Regions from separate parts of the Shewanella sp. ECSMB14101 genome, predicted to be linked through region 4. Evidence: predicted binding sites of a transcription regulator. Region 4 holds the regulator's gene; each other region holds the start of a gene.
The links. Region 4 encodes LexA, which represses DNA repair genes until DNA is damaged. Its sites were predicted from a motif close to TACTGTATNNNNATACAGTA; they were not measured.

Region 1 (4,857 bases), on a different contig from region 4:
CTAGTTAGCCAAGCATTATAAGCAGTCTATTAGTGAACAACCAGAGGTTTAACTGAGGATAACTAAAGAAACCCTAAAAAGCGTGCGTTTGCCCCAAGGGCATAGCTAAAAAAGGTCTAGTCATTAAGAGCGAATTATAGGTCGGGTTCGACCTCTAACGCATAGGCCACCTGGTCAAAGGCGAAACCTTGGGAAAGTAGATAACGAACGCGTTTAGCGCGCTCTTTTTGATCTTCTATCGGGCCGCTGGCAGCATATTTCTTGGCCGCTTTCTGTTTCGCCAACTCGAACCAGTCGCAGTCACTTGCATTAAGCGTATCTTGAATAATCTCTTTAGCCAGCCCCTTCTGCGCCATCGATTGGCGTATCTTGTTCTGACCATGGCCCTTAGCAATATGAGAACGTAATAGTAATGCAGCAAATCTGGCGTCATCCAGATACCCCTGACTTTCGCACTGGGTCAAAACCGCCTCTATCTCACTATCGATAAAGCCTTTTTGCGCTAACTTACTCTTAATCTGGTAGCGAGAATAATCGCGGCGGGCCAAAAGACCCACCGCAACTTGCATTGCCGACATGCTCATAAGGAAACGTGTAGCTTATGACTAAGGCTTAAAATACTTCGCCAGTTTCCAGGTCGATATTTTCATCGCCCGTCGCCGATTTTGCGACCACTTCACCACCGCCAAGTAACATGGCACGCAGCGCATGATCGATCTCTGCGGCCACCTCTGGGTTTTCAACCAGATACTTACCTGCGTTGGCACGGCCTTGACCAATCTTGTCACCTTTGTAGCTATACCAAGCACCTGACTTCTCAATCAGCTTATGGGTAACCCCCAGATCCACCAGCTCGCCAGTACGGTTAATGCCTTCACCATATAGAATCTGGAACTCAGCCTGTTTAAATGGCGCAGCAATCTTGTTCTTAACCACTTTCACCCGGGTTTCGTTACCTATGACTTCTTCACGATCTTTGATGGCGCCGGTACGACGGATATCCAGACGAACAGATGCGTAGAACTTAAGTGCATTACCACCCGTAGTCGTTTCTGGGTTACCAAACATTACACCAATCTTCATACGAATTTGGTTAATGAAGATCAGCAAGGTATTCGATTGCTTGAGGTTACCCGCGAGCTTACGCATCGCCTGACTCATCATACGCGCCGCAAGACCCATGTGAGAATCACCAATTTCACCTTCAATCTCAGCCTTAGGCGTCAGAGCCGCTACCGAGTCAACGATGATCACATCAACCGCACCAGAGCGAGTCAGGGCGTCACAGATCTCAAGGGCCTGCTCACCGGTATCAGGCTGTGAACACAAGAGGTTATCAATATCTACACCGAGTTTCTGAGCATAGATAGGATCCAGTGCATGCTCGGCGTCGATAAAGGCACAAACCTTACCCTCGCGCTGTGCCGCAGCAATCACTTCCAGTGTCAGTGTCGTTTTACCAGAAGATTCAGGGCCATAGATCTCAACGATACGACCAAGAGGCAAACCGCCGGCACCCAATGCAACGTCCAGCGACAGAGAACCTGTTGAAATGGTTTCAACATCCATAGAGCGGTTTTCACCTAACTTCATGATGGAACCTTTACCGAACTGCTTTTCAATCTGGCCAAGGACCGCGCTCAGGGCTTTCTCTTTATTCGCATCAATCTTCATTCTGCTTTCCTCTCAATCACAGACGCTGCGCTGTGGGGTATCCGTTATGGTTAAGCCTGGGAAACGGCAACTGCATCGTTTTAGGCTATCTGAATATGCAACCTAGTATACTGTACAATCATACAGTATCAAGTACTGTATGCGATTATTTTTGCCTAAATCGGTTTAGGCCCGCTAGAGACATTACTGGTTTATTCGCGCTAAATTTACCCAAACGAGCGGGATAAATGCGCAACCAGTCTAAATTTATTGTTAGTATTGACGCCATTCATTCTGTAATAATCTGCACGCTATTACAGACTCTTTTCGTAGCAGGAAACCTTGGTTAATTCATGAACGCCGTCGATACTCAACACCTTGAAAAGCACACCCCTATGATGCGTCAATACCTGACGTTGAAAGCCGAAACGCCTGATATGCTGCTTTTTTATCGTATGGGAGATTTTTACGAGCTATTTTATGACGATGCAAAGCGTGCATCTGAGCTGTTAGGGATCTCCCTCACAGCCCGGGGCAAGAGCGGCGGCGATCCCATCCCTATGGCGGGCATTCCCTACCACGCAGTGGAGGGCTATCTGGCTAAGCTGGTGCAATTAAGAGTCTCTGTGGCTATCTGCGAACAGATAGGCGATCCGGCAACCACCAAGGGGCCGGTGGAGCGAAAAATTGTTCGCATCGTCACTCCCGGCACTTTGACCGATGAAGCCCTACTTCAGGAACGGCAAGATAACCTGTTAGCGGCCGTTTACCACGGGAAAGTGGGCTTTGGCTACGCGACGCTAGACCTCTCCTCGGGTAGATTCGTCGTGACAGAACTCGCTAGTCGCGAGGCACTGGAAGCGGAGTTGCAGCGTACTAATCCCGCCGAGCTCCTCTATAGCGAAGATTTTAACGAACTGAGCCTGATTAACTCCCTGTCCGGCAAACGCCGCCGTCCAGAGTGGGAGTTCGATTATGACACCAGCTACAAGTTACTGCTCGAACAGTTCGGTACCAAAGATCTGTACGGTTTTGGCCTGGGAGAAGTGCGCCTGTCGCTGCAGGCGGCGGGCTGCCTTATCCAATATGTCAAAGATACCCAGCGCACCGCCCTGCCCCATATCAATGCGATCACCCGTTTTAACCAGTGTGACAGCATAGTACTCGACGCCGCGACTCGTAAGAATCTCGAGCTTACTCGTAACCTTCAAGGGGGCAGTGAAAACACACTCGCTTCGGTACTTGATAACACGGCGACACCTATGGGAAGTCGCATGTTACAAAGGTGGATCCATGAACCACTGCGTAATCACAACATCATCAATGCCCGCCACGATGCTATCGACGAGCTGTTAAACAATGGCTTTCATGAGCCGCTACACGAACAGTTAAAAGCTCTTGGCGACATTGAACGCATTACGGCACGTCTGGCAATACGCAGTGCTCGGCCAAGAGATTTCGCCCGTCTGCGCCAGGCATTAACCCTATTGCCTGACATTCAACAGACACTGAGCCAATGTCACAGCGCTCACCTAAGCACGCTATCGCAGTCAATGGGTGAGTTCCCACAGGAACATGCCCTGCTCAGCCGCGCTATCGTCGACAATCCCCCAATGCTGATCCGCGATGGCGGCGTGATCAAAGAGGGCTACCATGCCGAGCTGGATGAGTGGCGCAAACTCAGCCAAGGGGCGACCGATTACCTTGCCGAACTCGAAGCCCGTGAGAAAGCCGCCACCGGCGCCTCCACCTTAAAAGTGGGCTATAACCGGGTGCACGGTTACTATATCGAGGTGAGTCGGCGCGAGTCAGATCTCGTCCCCATGAGTTATCAACGCAGACAAACTCTTAAAAATACCGAGCGTTATATCGTTGCCGAGCTTAAAGAGCATGAAGAAAAAGTGCTCTCCAGCCAAGGTAAGGCGCTGGCGCTCGAGAAACAGCTGTGGGAAGAACTGTTCGACCTGCTGATGCCTCGCCTGCATGAGTTGCAAGAGTTTGCTCGGGCGGCGGCAGAACTGGATGTGATCACTAACTTTGCCGAGCGCGCAGAGCAGCTTGACTATCACAGGCCCGAACTGACGGCCCAGAGCGGCATTCATATCGAGGCAGGGAGGCACCCTGTGGTCGAGCGCGTCAGTCAAAGCCCGTTTATCGCTAACCCAGTGTCACTTAATCCCGCAAGACGCATGCTAATTGTCACAGGCCCCAACATGGGTGGTAAATCAACCTATATGCGCCAGGTCGCCCTGATCACCTTAATGGCGCACATCGGCAGCTTTGTGCCGGCACAAAAGGCCGCGATAGGGCCGGTCGATCGCATCTTTACCCGTATTGGCGCTGCAGACGATCTCGCCTCGGGGCGCTCAACCTTCATGGTGGAGATGACTGAAACCGCCAACATACTCCACAATGCCACGCCAGAAAGCTTAGTGCTCATGGATGAAATTGGCCGCGGCACCTCAACCTATGATGGCTTATCGCTCGCTTGGTCGGCTGCCGAGCATCTGGCGCAAAGCCTCAGGTCGATGACATTGTTCGCCACCCACTATTTCGAGCTAACTCAGCTACCCGAACAAATCGAGAATGTGGCCAACGTACATCTAGATGCCATAGAACATGACGATACCATCGCCTTTATGCATGCAGTACAAGAGGGAGCGGCAAGCAAAAGCTATGGCCTACAGGTCGCCGCGCTGGCTGGCGTGCCCGCCAAGGTCGTGCAAGCAGCCAAGCATAAGCTACATCACTTGGAAAGCCGAGACAGAGAAGAGGGATTGCCCGAGCTAAGACAAGCACAGCTAAGCCTCGCCATGCCTGAATCTTCAAAAGCACTGGACAGATTAGACACTATCGACCCTGATAGTCTCACCCCCAGACAGGCGCTTGATCTCCTTTATGAGCTAAAACAACTTCGTTAAACAGCAAAAAGCGCACCTTAAGGTGCGCTTTTTTAAATAAGGTATGGGGTCGACTCTCAAAACAAAGAATATCTTCCTTGGGCTTCAAATTACCATAACACACTAGCATGGCTCTTCCAGGCTCAACACCTTTGAAGAGGCATCAACTTTGAACCACTAAGCCTACACCCCACTTGCTTTTGTTAAACTCGGAATATCGCTTCTACCGATAGTCCTTGTGCGCTGAGGAGATCCTTCAGACGCTTCAGGGCTTCAACCTGAATTTGGCGAACTCTTTCACGAG
Region 2 (4,857 bases), on a different contig from region 4:
TACCTGTACGAAATTAGCCCTGGCAATAATGCTCTGATGACTTCGCTCACTGTGCCTGTGGTGGTAGACGGGAGTTTTCGTGGTGTGATTGGTGTGGATGTTAACCTGCCAGTGTTTCAGAAACTGATCGATGAGTTATCGGCCAGTCTCTATCAAGGCAAGGCCAAAGTGACGCTGCTTAGTCAGCAGGGCTTGGTCGTCGCGGCTAGTCATTATGATAAGAAGGCGCGGCCCTTGTCTGAGTCTATCTCGTCTCAGTTAGCCTCACAGTTGACTGGGCTGCACCGTCAGGGAGGCTATCTTGAGCAGGAGAAAAGTATTGTTGTGGCGTTTCCTATCGACATTCCACTTGCTGAGGCGCAGTGGTCTCTGGTGATTGAAGTGGATAAGGAAGATGCCTACCAGGCCGCTAATGCCATGGACGCTTCTATGTCTGCTATGGCAAGTTCTCTGGGAAGCCTGTTGCTGATGGTCGGCGCCGTAGTATCTGTGATCGCCATAGTGACCATTAGTGTGGTGATTCGCTCGATAATCGCACCTCTTAAAGTGATTCAGAGCCGGGTTGAGAACCTCGCCAGTGCCGAGGGGGATTTGACTCAGCAGGTGACGGTTGAATCTCACGCCGAGCTTATCGCCTTAGGCGGCGGCATCAATGGGTTTATTACTAAGCTCAGGTTATTGATCAGTGAGCTGAAAGATTTGGCATCGCGCTCACAGGCCGAAAGTCAGGTGGCGGCAGATATTGCTCAGCAGACCCATGACAGTGTTAATCGTCAATACAGTGATATCGAGAGCGTGGTAACCGCAGTGAATCAGATGAGTGCCACCGCGCTTGAGGTGGCTAAGGCATCTGAGCAGACGGCCTCGGAAACAGAGGCGATGAGCCTTAATGTCAAAGCCGGCGAAGACAGCCTGAGTCAGGCCATGGGGTATGTGACCCAAATGTCCCAAGAATCGCTGTTGGCTAAGGAGGCCGTAGGTAAGGTGGCGGAAAGCAGCACCAATATCAGCAAGATCCTTGAGGTGATTAGCGCCATTGCCGAGCAGACTAACCTGCTGGCCCTCAATGCCGCCATCGAGGCGGCCCGCGCCGGAGAGCAAGGACGGGGTTTTGCCGTGGTGGCCGATGAGGTGCGGGCGCTAGCGTCTAAGACGCAGAGTTCGACCGATGAGATTAGTAAGTTAATCGAGTCATTGCAGCGAGAGGTCACCAGTGCCTCACAAATCATCGACCAAGGGGTAGATGGTGCACAACGCGCAGTGGCGCAAACCGAGTCGGCCTTGAGTTCACTCAACACTATCGTGAGTCAAATTCAGGAGGTCTCAGGTCAGGTGACGCATATTGCGACGGCTGCAGAGGAGCAGAGCGCGGTGACGGAGGAGGTTAATCGTAATATCACGGGTATTTCCGATTCCGCTTCTGAGCTGGCACGTCTGGCCGATGAGGCGCAGCAAAGCAGTGCCAGTCTGGCGGCTTTAGTTGAGCAGCAGCATCAGCAGCTGGGCAAGTTAAAAACCTAAGTTGATCCTCTAAGCTTTTAGGCTAGCTAGGCGTCTCTTATGAGGCGCCTTTTTAATTTGTATCGTTAGAATCATATCTCGTGAGTCGAAGAGTGCATTGGCTAGCCACTGCGAAATGATAAGGGAAGCAGCAGTCCCTGGCTGAACCATACCAGTAACCAAATGCTAAAGAGCAGGGTAAGCGCCGGGCGATGCACTCTGCTACGCCGAGCGATTGCCAGCAAGGTTACGGCGCAGCTTAGCAGAAGCAGCAGGCTAAATAGTGGCAGGGGAGCGGCATGCCAAGTCACTTGCGAGTATGGCATCAAAAGCAGGACCAATGCCGTCGCCATTAGCATAGCGTAGCTCAGCAAGCGGTCGGGTCGGTAGGGGGTCTTGAGTCGTGTGTGCATATTAGCCTCCGTGAATTAACCTTAGGCTACTCTTTAATGAGAATAGTTCTCAACTAAATTTACACGTAAGCATCAGATTGGCTTCTTACATTTGCGCCGACGGCGCGAGTGGTTTAAAGTTACTGTTAATTTATACAGTAATTGGTGCCAACATGATCCTTTACATAGCAGAGAAACCCAGCTTAGGTCGGGCGATCGCCGATGTGTTACCTAAGCCCCTCAAGAAGGGGGAGGGATATATCACCGCGGCCAATGGCGACACAGTTTCCTGGTGCATCGGCCACCTGTTAGAGCAGGCCGAGCCCGATAGTTATGATCCTGCCTTTAAGTCCTGGTCGTTCGAGCACCTGCCTATTGTGCCACAGCAGTGGAAGATGACTCCCAAGAGCAAGACCCGGGGCCAGCTCAGTGTACTGCGAAAGCTTGTTAAGCAGGCGAGCCAATTGGTCAATGCCGGTGATCCTGATCGAGAAGGTCAATTGCTGGTGGATGAGGTGATCGCTTATCTGGGCGTAAAAGGGGATAAGCTCAATCAGACCCAGCGTCTGCTGGTAAGCGATCTCAACCCCCAGGCGGTGAAACGTGCCTTGGGGCAGCTTCGCAGCAACCGCGAGTTTATCCCTCTGTCGACCTCGGCCCTGGCGCGTTCCCGCGCCGATTGGCTCTATGGCATGAATATGACCCGCGCTTATACGTTACAGGGGCGAAAGGTGGGCTATCAGGGCGTGCTCTCTGTCGGCCGGGTGCAGACGCCGCTGCTCGGTTTAGTTGTGCGCCGTGATGAGGCGATTGAAAACTTTGTCAGTAAGCCTTTCTATGAGGTGCTCGCCAATCTCTATACTCAAGAACAGGCTCACTTTAAGGCCAAGTGGCAACCCAGTGAGGCCTGCCAGCCCTATATGGACGAAGAGGGACGGGTGTTGTCGCGGCGTCTTGCGGAAAATGTGGTGGGGCGGATAACCGAGCAGGCGGCAGTGGTGAGCAACCTAAAGGCAAAAGATAAACAGCAGGGGCAGCCGCTGCCCTATAATCTGTCGTCGCTGCAGATTGATGCGGCCAAGCGTTTTGGTATGAGTGCCAAGGCGGTGCTCGATACCTGTCAGTCTCTGTATGAGAAACATAAGCTGATCACCTATCCGCGCTCCGACAGCCGCTATCTGCCCAAGGAGCAATTGGCCTTAGCCCCTGGCGTGATAGGCGCCGTGCTCAAGGGCGCGGGCGAGCTTACGGCCCAGCGTGATGCGCCAGACCCTAAGATAGTCTCCAAGGCCTGGAATGATGCCAAGGTGGACGCTCACCACGCCATAGTACCGACCGAGAAGGTGGCTAACCTGAGCGCCCTAAGTCAGGCCGAGCGGCAAATCTATCTGCAACTGGCCCGCCAATACCTGGCGCAGTTTTATCCTGTCTATCGTTATCATGAGACCCAGGTCGAGGTGGAGATCGCCGGGGGGCATTTTCATACCAAGGCAAAACAAGAGATCGCCCTTGGCTGGAAGCAGCTGTTTCCCAAGCGTAGCGATGACAAAGCAGAGAGTGAAGGTGAAGAGGGGCTGGCGCAGTTACCACCGCTGCATAAGGGACAGGCGCTGCATTCGGGGCTGGGAGAGCTTATCGAGAAGCAGACCCAGCCACCTAAGGCTTTCACCGATGCGACTCTGCTCAGCGCCATGACGGGGATCAGCCGCTATGTCACTAATGCTGAGATCCGCAAGATCCTAAAAGAAACTGATGGCCTGGGTACAGAGGCGACTCGCGCTGGGATCATCGAGCTTCTGTTTAAGCGCGGCTTCTTGGCGCGTCAGGGGAAATCTATTGTCTCCACCGCGGTCGGTCGTGGACTCATCAACAGCCTGCCAGAGTCGGCAACAACGCCAGATATGACGGCGCTGTGGGAGAGTCACCTAGATGCCATCAGCCGTAAAGAGGCGAAATATTTAACCTTCATGGCGCCGCTTATTGAGTCGCTTAATGGACTTATCATGCAGGCGGGTGCCCAGCTGCCCAAGGCCTTACAAGGGGTCGAGGCGCCTAAGAGCCAGTTTAAGAAGCGCGGTTATGGAAATCGCCGTGGCAGCACAGCAGGTGGCAAAGGCAATACGAGCGGCAAGAATAGCGGCGCGGCTAAGGGAAGCGCTAAAACAGCCTCCAAGGGCAATGCTAGAGGAACGGCTAAACCGCGCTCATCTAAAGCAAGGGCCTAAGCAAAAGCCTGAGTGCATACCCATTAATGCAACTTTGCAACTCAGTACGGCCAAGGTTAATGAGTGCTCTGTTGTAGGGCACAAGCGCAGTCGGGGAGTTGCTTCATTAAGAGCAGGGGCTCGGAGGCCCCAAGAGTTGCTATCGTGGCAGATAATTGCTGTGAAAGCCTTTATCTGCAGGCGCGGTATTGGTTGCTGATGGGGTCATATTCAAAGCCTGATGCGGCCAACTTCTGCTCCAGTTGCTCTTTGGGAATATCTAACTGGTAAAAGAGTTCCTGTTTATCCTGGCAGTTCAGCCTGAGCTGCTCGTTAACTATTCCCACAAGTATATCGCCGCTTAGCTGAGTTAAGTGGTAATCCATCTTTGTCTCCTGCTTATCTTGGTATGCATCTGTTATAGGTTTAGCCCAGTTTTTAAGGGCTGACAACGGCGTGCACAGCTTATACTGATTGTTTTACTTATTTTAAATTACCTTCTTTTATTTTGGTAAATGGACTATTTTATCTCTGATTATCAACATAAGCTGACTAATTGAGGAGCGGGCGGTGGATAGAATTGATACTATGAAGGCCTTTACGGCAGTGGTGCAGGAGGGTTCCTTTACCAAGGCGGCCGACAGGCTTGGGCTCTCCTCTCAGTTGGTCAGTAAATATGTGTCTCAGCTTGAGGAGCATCTTAAGGTGCGCCTGCTTAATCGCACCACCCGACGGGTCAATGTGACCGAGGCGGGTAGGGC
Region 3 (4,857 bases), on a different contig from region 4:
ATGAGATGGTGTTAATCGAAACCGTCGACCAATACTGGAAGCTACTCCTCGCCGTACTGGAACGTATTCCAGAGAAAGCGTAAAAGGTCATTGATAAGAAAAGGCGTCTAACAAGACGCCTTTTTTGCTTCTTTGGTGCCGAATTCAACGGTATAGCTCTGACCGTAACGAACTCCAGCGTTAACCTTCATTGTTTTGAATTGCCTGCGGCAGGCTCATGTGCAAACACATTTGTGACACGCTACGAGCACATCCTTGTGAGCTCTGCCTCGGCATCCATGCCTCGGAAGGTCACAAATGTGTTTACACTGTATTCACGGCGTGTAGCAGATGTATCTGCACAAAAGCGAGCCGCAGGCTATTAATTACAGCGAAGGTATGACCTTCACTTGCCTCTCCAGCATCCCTGCAGATCAGATGGCGCACAGCGTGTCACAGGCGTATCTGCACAACCCCCGCCGGGCAGGCGTTAGATTGCCATGAAGGGTAAAGCTTCAAAAATCTAACCAGGTGCAATAACCGTCCAAGCTACGAGTCAAAAAGGTTAATAGGGTTAACGCTAAAACCCGAGATCCATCTGTGCCCCATGCACTTCATCTTCCTGGCCAGGGCTAGCATCGGCACTCTCGAGTCCGACCGACACTCCCAGCAAGCGAATGCCCTGCCCGGCGCGGCGCTCCAAAGCCTGGCTGAGCAGGTCGTAAAACAACTTCACCGACACCTCGTCGCTACGCTGCTCTATGGTGGTCTGTTTAAAGTCATCAAACTTGAGCTTAACCACCTGCTTGTGAATACGCCGCGACTTGGCGCTGCGACTAATACGGCCGGATAGCTCCTGGATCAGCTGCGGCATCACCGCCTGACACTGCTCGTAGCTATAGATATCTTTGGCGAGCGTGGTCTCAACGCCGACAGACTTACGCTCTCTGTGGGGCGAGATACCGCGGGGGTCTATCCCCTGCGCCCTGTCATACAAGACACCACCAAACTTACCGAAGCGCTCCATCAGGCTCTGCCGACTACAAGCCTGCACATCGGCGCAGGTTTTCAGCCCCATGGTCTCCAGCTTAGCGCCTGTCACCTTACCGACGCCGGGAATTTTGATCAGTGGCAATGTCTTCACAAACTCGGGGATCATCTGCGGGGTGATCACATACTGGCCATTAGGCTTGTTGAGATCTGAGGCAATCTTGGCCAGAAACTTCACCGGCGCGATACCGGCTGAGGCGGTGAGTCCTGTCTGCTCAAAGATCTCCTGGCGTATTGCCTCGGCGATCAAGGTGGCCGAGCCCTGATGTTGAGTGCAATCACTGACATCCAGATAGGCTTCATCCAGGGAGAGGGGCTCGATTAACTCTGTGTAGCGGGCAAACACTTCTCGGATCTGCGCCGAGACTTCCTTATACACAGACATGCGGCCGGGCACCAAGATAAGATCTGGGCAGAGCTTGAGGGCATAGGCGGAGGCCATGGCCGAGCGCACACCAAACTTGCGCGCCTCATAGTTACAGGTGCTGATCACACCGCGGCGATCGCTGCGTCCACCGACGGCAATGGGCTTGCCCCTGAGCTCAGGAAAATCACGCATCTCGACCGCCGCAAAAAAGCAGTCCATATCTACATGAATAATCTTTTTCACCTTAATACCTCCAGCGCCAAGAATACTGTACATTTAAACAGTATTCAATCGCTTTGCGCTAAGGTGATAGCTTGGCACTGAATTGCGCCCAGTAAAAAGCCACCTTAAGGTGGCTTTATCTGAATCAGCCGCATGGCAATCATGCAGCGACTGGTATTTTACATCTCAAGCCTTACATTTTGGACTGAAGATAATTCTGCAGGCCGACCTTATCAATCAGGCCTAACTGCTTCTCTAGCCAGTACATATGGTCCGACTCAGTCTCTTCCAGCAAGACCTCTAACAACTCCCGAGAGGCGTAATCTTTCTTCTCTTCACATAGCGCAATGGCGGCGCGCAGATTATTGGCGACCTGATATTCATAGTTAAGGTCGTTTTGCAGCATCTCCTGCGGGTTTTTACCTATGTTGAGTGCCTCACGGCTGGCCACATCGGGTGTACCTTCGAGGAATAAAATGCGCTCGACCAACTTTTTGGCGTGTTCGCGCTCATCGTCAGACTCGTGAGAGATACGCTCATGCAGCTCGGTCAGTCCCCAGTCGTCATACATCAGGCCATGAACAAAATATTGATCCATTGCCGACAGCTCGCCGGTCAATAATTTGTTCAGTGTGTTGATCACCTCTTGGTTACCTTTCATATTGACTCCCTATTCCGACTCTATCTGTGACTGCAGGTAATTTTGAATGCCTGTCATCTTAATGAGATCTTGCTGCGCCTCGATCCAGTCAAGGTACTCCTCTTCATCTTCCAGCAGATCTTCGAGGATCTCACGACTGACATAATCTTGCTCCGTCTCGCACAGGTCTATGACGCTGCGAAGCTCAACCAGCTGCTCTTCAAGCATGGTCTTGTCACACTGCAACATCTCCTCTGGATGCTCACCGATACGCAATTTTTCAAGCTGCTGTAGATTAGGCAGGCCTTCGAGAAATAGCACCCGCTCAATTAACTTGTCGGCGTGCTTCATATCTTTAATCGACTTCTTGTAGCACTTCTCATTGAGCTCTTCCAGACCCCAATTTTTATACATGCGCGCATGCAGGAAGTACTGATTGATTGCCGTCAATTCAAAGGTCAGTATCTTATTTAACTGACGAATGACATTCGGATGACCCTTCATTTGATCTCCTTAATAAACTTGATCTAAATCAATATTTAAGACTAGAGCAATTTTAAGGCAATTACAAATAAACATTATGTTTCAATTGGTTATCAAAGATAATCATTCTTATTCGCGCTTTGATTAGCGATAAAAAAGTAAGAGGTTAAAGATAATAGATCCAGACTGTTAAGCGCCATCTTGCCCCAGCGACGTCAGGCTCAAGCACTCAAAAATAGATAGAAATTAGTGGGAGTCGACAAATTCAGAGCAATAAAAAAGGCTCCAAAATGGAACCTTTAATCGGGACGAGTCTATTAACCTAGATGATACGATCTTTAGCCAGCTTTTCACGGCGGGCCTCTTCTTCGGCCATCTTCGCCTTACGCTTATCGCATGGGTCATCACAGTCACAGGCTTTATCTATGCCTAGTGCCCCTAGGCCACCACAGCTACCAGCCACGGCCTTTTTCTTCACCAGATAGCCGATAGACATAAGAACGAAAAACAGTAGTAATACCACGAAAGCCGCTAAAAAAGTGCTCATCACTTACTCCAGATACACATAAGTGGTTGACCCACTTACATGCCTATTAATTCAACAATGCGCTCAGCCAGCCCTAAACGACTAGCTGACGCACCAGTGGGGCCTATTCTATCACAAACCCACAAAAGGCTTAAAGGCATCACTATAGTAGACCTTAAAACCTTGCGCTTGCTTTTCAATCAACATGATCGCCAGCCCTTCGCGCTCAGCCAGTGCCAGCGACGCCTCGGTGCCCATCACCATCATCGCCGTAGCATAACCGTCAGCAATCATGCTCTCTTTGGCAAGCACTGTGACCGAAGCCAGCTTGTGGTCTATGGGGTAGCCATTACGCGGGTCAATGATATGGGTAAAGCGCTGCCCCTCTTCCTCATAATAGTTGCGATAGTCGCCTGAAGTTGCCAAGGCCATGTTGCCTGGCCTGATCAATTGCTGCACCGAGCGCTCATCCTCATCGGGCTGCTCTATAGCAATGACCCAGTCACTGCCATCAAGCTTAACGCCATAGAGGCTGATCTCGCCGCCTATCTCAACCAGATATCCTTTGGGTTGATACTTACTCAGCAGCTTGGCCACCCTATCGACCCCAAAACCTTTAGCGATTGAGGAAAGATCCACATAGAGGTCAGGGTTACTTTTACTCAGTTTGAGGCCATCGACCTTAAGGTATTCGATACCCGTTTTAGCTTTGGTCTGGGCGATAAGTTCCGCGCTCGGCACTCGTGTTGGACGCTTATCGGGTCCGAAGCCCCACAGGTTCACCAGTGGCCCTAGGGTAATATCCAACGCGCCGTCAGTCTTACGATAGAGGTCGATCCCCGTCTGCACCACCTTGGCCGTATCGGGCGATACCGCCAGACCAGTTTCGAGCGTCATCTGATTAAAGCGTGACAACTCTGAGTCCGTGCGATAAGTGGACATCTGATCGTTCACCTGCTCCAGCGCCAGGTCGATCTCCGCCTGCAGCAGTTGTTCGTCAGGCATCTGTTGATCGCCGACAAATTTAATATGGTAAGTCGTGCCCATGGTCTGCCCAGACAGGGAGATCGTCTTAACAGGTTGGGTACAGGCTGAAATAAAAAAGGCTAGTCCCGCCAGGACTAACCCCTTAATAAAGGTCTTATACATATTGACCATTGTCCTTAATGATAACCCGGTAATACTCTCCCTAAGGGCGCCAGTGGCGTCTTAGGGAGAGCGATAATCGCGGGCAATATTATCACAAGAATTGTTGCTTAGCCGCCGAAGTCATCCAACAGGATATTTTCATCTTCAACGCCAAGATCTTTAAGCATACCGATAACCGCTGCGTTCATCATTGGAGGTCCACACATGTAGTACTCACAATCTTCTGGCGCTTCGTGGTCACGCAGGTAGTTTTCATACAAGACGTTATGAATGAAGCCTGTGTAACCATCCCAGTTATCTTCTGGTTGAGGATCTGACAGGGCCACGTGCCATACGAAGTTATCGTTTTCAGCCGCTAGGCCGTCGAAATCTTCAACATAGAACATTTCACGCTTAGAACGTGCACCGTACCAGAAGCTCATCTTACGCTTAGACTTAAGA
Region 4 (4,857 bases):
GCGCAAGCAGGCTGTTCACTTCTGGCCAGCAGGATATAGCCCAGCACACAGCCCAGTGCATCACAGGCAACACGCAGACCACTGGGCCAGCAATCATAACTCTGACGAAAGAAAAAATCGGGGTAGGCATGCTCGCCAAACAGCTGCTGCTCCAAACGATAGAGTGGCAACAACTGCGACTTAGCGGCTGCTTGAATAACAATAGATTGGGGATTATTCACTGGTTAACAGTTTATCCCAAGGCAGGTGGGTTGAGCCCACAACGATAAAATTGGGATTCTCTAACGACTCACGCTCGTTATAACTTAGGGGCTGCAATTCAAGATCCATCACCTGGCCGCCGGCCTCTTCGATGATGATCTGCGCCGCGCCTGTATCCCACTCGCCGGTGGGGCCGATGCGCACATAACAGTCGGCTCGCCCTTCTGCCACCAGGCAGCTCTTTAGTGCTGCGCCCCCCAAAACCACGAGTTCGCAGTGTTTAGGATGATGGAATAACTTCAGCACTGAATGAGGATCTTGACGGCGACTCACCGCCAAGCGTAGACAGGGTTCATCGTCAGTGGTGAGCTGTTTACTGGCGATACGTACCTCACCCTTACTGCTACGTTTGTAGGCACCCAGGCCCGCCACCGCATAATAGACCACGTCCGTCATGGGCACATAGACGATCCCCATGATAGGGCGATTATGCTCAACCAGGGCGATGATCACCGAGAAGTCGCCGCTGCCGGCAATAAATTCACCGGTACCATCCAAGGGATCGACCAACCAGTAGCGTTGCCAGTCGGCGCGCTCAGAGAAAGGAATATCAGCATCTTCTTCGGATAAAACGGGGATATCAGGCGTTAGGCGCTCAAGCTGTGAAGAGATAATCTTATGAGCCGCGATATCGGCAGAGGTCACAGGGGTATTGTCAGACTTTACTTCTCGCTCGAAGCTCCCCTCGAGGTAGATAGTCTTAATCGCCTCTCCCGCCTCGATGGCAATACTTATCGCCTGCTCAATATACTCTTCTGGCTTCATCACAACTCCAACAGCCTACATCTGGCAATGCCTATTTATCGTTTAGATTAACTACTTTAGTTTTAGATGTTTCTGCGCCAAAAACAAGGCGCTAACGCTTCTAGACTCGGAAAAGTCGTCTTCTAATAACAGCTCAGACCACTGACTCAAGGGCCAACGCACCACTTCTATCGGTTCTGGCTCATCACCTTGCAGTCGACTCTCATACAGATCTTCGGCTACGAAGATCTGCATCTTGCTGGCAAAATAGCCTGGCGCCAGACTTAGCTCCATCAGATGGGTCAACTTATGGGCGCCAAAGCCTATCTCTTCTTGCAGCTCTCGATTGGCCGCCTCGGCGTGACTCTCACCTGGATCAACCAAGCCCTTAGGGAAGCCAAGCTCATAGCTATGGGTTCCCGCCGCGTACTCGCGCCCTAAAAGGAGGTCTTTACCATGCACTGGCACCACCATGACGGCGCCACGGGCATTGCCTTTCATGCGCTCATACTGGCGCTCAACCTGATTCGAAAATTTTAAATGCACCTGCTCAATCTGAAATAGACGGCTTTGTGCAACAACTTCGGCATGTAGGATCTGCGGCTTTTTGTCCGGCATGAAACTTCCTGATAAAAATGGCGTTTGCTTAACCACTCAATCTTACTATGATGTGCCTAATCCACAACTCTCACCAAGGAATTTTTTTCACACCTTTATGTTTCCCTGGAATAAGATAGATACTGTGCTGCTCGATATGGACGGCACCCTGCTGGATCTGCATTTCGATAATCACTTCTGGCTCAGCCTGGTTCCTCAATCCTTGTGCCAAGAGAAACAGATCCCCTTAACTGAGGCGCAGCAACTGGTCGAAACCGCCTATGCCAAGGTATTTGGCACCTTAGAATGGTATTGTCTGGAATATTGGCAGCAAGAGCTTGGCCTAGATATTCTTGCCCTGCACCACACTCTGGTAGACAGAATCCAACTGCGCCAAGACAGCATGCCCTTTCTCTCGGCACTTGCCAGGCACAACAAGCAGCGTATCTTAGTCACCAACGCACACCCACAAAGCTTGTCATTAAAGCTCAAACATACCGAGCTGGCTTCCGGGTTAGATCATATGCTCTCAAGCCACCACACTGGTTACCCCAAAGAGCATCCCCAGTTTTGGCTTAGCCTATTTGAGCGCTTCTCCCTAGATCCAAGCCGTTGCCTGTTTATCGACGATAGCGAACCCATCTTGCAGGCTGCCAAAGCCGCAGGAGTTGGCTATCAACTCGGCATCAAGAATCCCGACAGCCAAAAGCCACACAAAACCTTTACCGATTTTCCCGCCATCGATGATTATCATCAGCTGTTGATCTCCCTTGAGAAAACGATTACCGGCTAAATATTCGTGGGGTTAACTCGCTAACCATTTGAGCTGATTGATAGAAAAACTGGTTAATACTTGCACTGTATAAAATACTGTATATACTGACAGGTACTGTATGGAAAGACAGGATTAATCATGAGACCCTTAACACCAAGACAAGCCGAGATTTTAGAGCTAATAAAACGCAATATTGCAGACACGGGCATGCCACCAACCCGTGCCGAAATTGCGCGCCGATTAGGCTTTAAGAGCGCGAATGCCGCCGAAGAGCACCTTAAGGCACTGGCCAAAAAAGGTTGCATCGAGATCATGCCGGGCACCTCTCGCGGCATTAAGCTGACTCAAGAGGAAGAGCCTGAAGATCTCGGTTTACCTCTGATTGGACAGGTAGCAGCCGGTGAGCCGATTCTGGCACAGGAACATGTTGAACAGCACTACCAGGTTGACCCGAGCATGTTTCGCCCAAGTGCCGACTTTCTGTTGCGTGTAAGAGGCGACAGTATGAAAGATATCGGCATCCTTGAGGGCGACCTGCTAGCGGTACATAAGGTCGAACAAGCAAGAAACGGACAGATAGTCGTTGCTCGCGTAGAGGATGATGTGACGGTCAAGCGCTTCGAGAAGCGTGGCAGCACAGTTTATCTACATGCAGAAAATGAAGAATACTCACCTATCGTTGTTGATCTGACGACTCAGAGCCTGAGCATAGAAGGTTTAGCCGTCGGCGTGATTCGTAATGGAGACTGGCAATGAATAATCTCATGGGTATGGCACCTCGTCATCCGGGGCTTTGGATCGATCTCGACAGTTCGCTTAAAAGCGGCAGCAAGAACACTATTTCAACGGTTTCCAGTTCGACTCAGGGCAAGCAAGAGTTACAGAGCCTTACACCTGAACTGGCGAGACTCAGCCAGCAAGGGCAATGGGTCGTTCTGATCAGCCCACCCAATATTGGCTATAAGCAGATGTTGGCCGACGGCGGCGTGCGGATGGATCGCATCTTGCTGGTCCACACTAAAGATGAAGTTGAAGCGCTTTGGGCTATGGAAAAGGCTCTCACAAGTGGTACATCCAGTGCCGTGATCAGCTGGACACAATCATTGGATGCACGGGACAATCGCCGCTTGCAGATCGTCGCGAAAAACACCCGCGCCTTAGGGGTGGTTATCGAAGATGCGAACAGTCACTTACCTGCCAACCCTTTTAGCCAAGAGGATCTTGGTACCAAGGCCACCAATCAGTTTACCTCTCTTCACTGATCATCCTTGCCAATTCTTTCCATACTAACGCCCCGAAAGGGGCGTTTTTGTATCTGTTTTATTTAGCAAAATAAAATAAAAGTGATCTTGATCAATATTTAAACAGCCATTAAGTTAGTAGTAGATATCAACGATTATTTGTTATGTCGAACAATTTGGTTGTCGGCTTGAGCGGCGAATAAATCTGTACCAGATCGCCCTAAGAGCTGAAATTCGTCTGATATATTCAGCCGTAAGTGCAAGCGTGGTTACCACCAGCAAAACAAAAGATTCACCACCGACGCACTTTGAAGTCATCGTTGCTTTTTTGGGAACTGAAGAGTTTGCATAGAGCCGAGACATACTGTGTGGCTCTTCTTTGTAGTTGCCTTCGCAATTGACAGAGGAGAAGTCTAGTGAAGCAAGTGTTGTGTTGTTTGCTGGCGTTGCTAATTACGCCCACCATACTCGCAGCCGATATGCCCCTTAACATGACATCAGGGGTCACAGAGATCAGTAATCAGGTGTTTAGCCTGCATATGACGATTCTCTATATCTGCTGTGCCATAGGCCTGGTCGTCTTTGGGGTGATGATCTATTCCATCATCAACCACAGACGCTCAAAGGGTGCCGTTGCGGCAAACTTTCATGAGAGCACCAAGGTTGAGATCGCCTGGACCATTGTCCCTTTCGTGATCTTAATCGTGATGGCCATCCCGGCAACCAAGACACTTATCGCCATGGAAGACCCCAGCAATGCGGACCTCACCATTAAGGTTACTGGCTCTCAATGGAAGTGGCATTACAGCTACTTTGATCATGACATTGCCTATTTCAGCCTATTGTCGACGCCAAGAGACCAAATAGAGGGCAAAGAAGCCAAAGGCGAGCACTACCTTCTTGAAGTCGACAAACCGTTAGTCCTTCCAGTTAACCGTAAAGTTCGTTTCTTGATGACTTCAGAGGATGTAATTCATTCTTGGTGGGTCCCCGCCTTTGCGGTGAAAAAAGACGCCAACCCCGGCTTTATCAACGAGGCCTGGACCCGCATCGACAAACCCGGCATCTATCGTGGCCAATGCGCCGAACTATGCGGAAAAGACCATGGATTTATGCCTATCGTGGTACAGGTTCTTTCCGAAGCCGACTTCGATAAATGGGTGGTCGATCAAAAAGCCCTGGCCAACGCCGCTGCGGCCGAAGCTCAGGCAGCCCTATCTAAAACTCTGTCGAAAGAAG

Region 1: a site for LexA is predicted at 1,783-1,802, ahead of recA (recombinase RecA). Genes of this name have one in related genera too.
Region 2: a site for LexA is predicted at 2,034-2,053, ahead of NY07_RS09865 (DNA topoisomerase III). Genes of this name have one in related genera too.
Region 3: a site for LexA is predicted at 1,663-1,682, ahead of dinB (DNA polymerase IV). Genes of this name have one in related genera too.

What each region holds. Positions count from the first base shown of each region.
Region 1 is NZ_JSFF01000005.1:130,613-135,469, forward strand. It holds gene recX (recombination regulator RecX) at 135-584, opposite strand; gene recA (recombinase RecA) at 613-1,674, opposite strand; gene mutS (DNA mismatch repair protein MutS) at 2,007-4,574, shown strand; gene rpoS (RNA polymerase sigma factor RpoS) at 4,757-4,857, opposite strand, start outside.
Region 2 is NZ_JSFF01000011.1:52,368-57,224, forward strand. It holds gene NY07_RS09855 (methyl-accepting chemotaxis protein) at 1-1,521, shown strand, start outside; gene NY07_RS09860 (hypothetical protein) at 1,623-1,913, opposite strand; gene NY07_RS09865 (DNA topoisomerase III) at 2,066-4,117, shown strand; gene NY07_RS09870 (DUF4250 domain-containing protein) at 4,288-4,482, opposite strand; gene NY07_RS09875 (LysR family transcriptional regulator) at 4,667-4,857, shown strand, end outside.
Region 3 is NZ_JSFF01000001.1:72,228-77,084, reverse strand. It holds gene NY07_RS00450 (aminoacyl-histidine dipeptidase) at 1-83, shown strand, start outside; gene dinB (DNA polymerase IV) at 560-1,639, opposite strand; gene bfr (bacterioferritin) at 1,812-2,279, opposite strand; gene bfr (bacterioferritin) at 2,289-2,762, opposite strand; gene nqrM ((Na+)-NQR maturation NqrM) at 3,064-3,288, opposite strand; gene NY07_RS00425 (FAD:protein FMN transferase) at 3,400-4,416, opposite strand; gene nqrF (NADH:ubiquinone reductase (Na(+)-transporting) subunit F) at 4,524-4,857, opposite strand, start outside.
Region 4 is NZ_JSFF01000008.1:9,964-14,820, forward strand. It holds gene NY07_RS08060 (GNAT family N-acetyltransferase) at 1-221, opposite strand, end outside; gene cysQ (3'(2'),5'-bisphosphate nucleotidase CysQ) at 214-1,026, opposite strand; gene nudE (ADP compounds hydrolase NudE) at 1,078-1,623, opposite strand; gene yrfG (GMP/IMP nucleotidase) at 1,721-2,395, shown strand; gene lexA (transcriptional repressor LexA) at 2,516-3,133, shown strand; gene NY07_RS08085 (cell division inhibitor SulA) at 3,130-3,639, shown strand; gene coxB (cytochrome c oxidase subunit II) at 4,035-4,857, shown strand, end outside.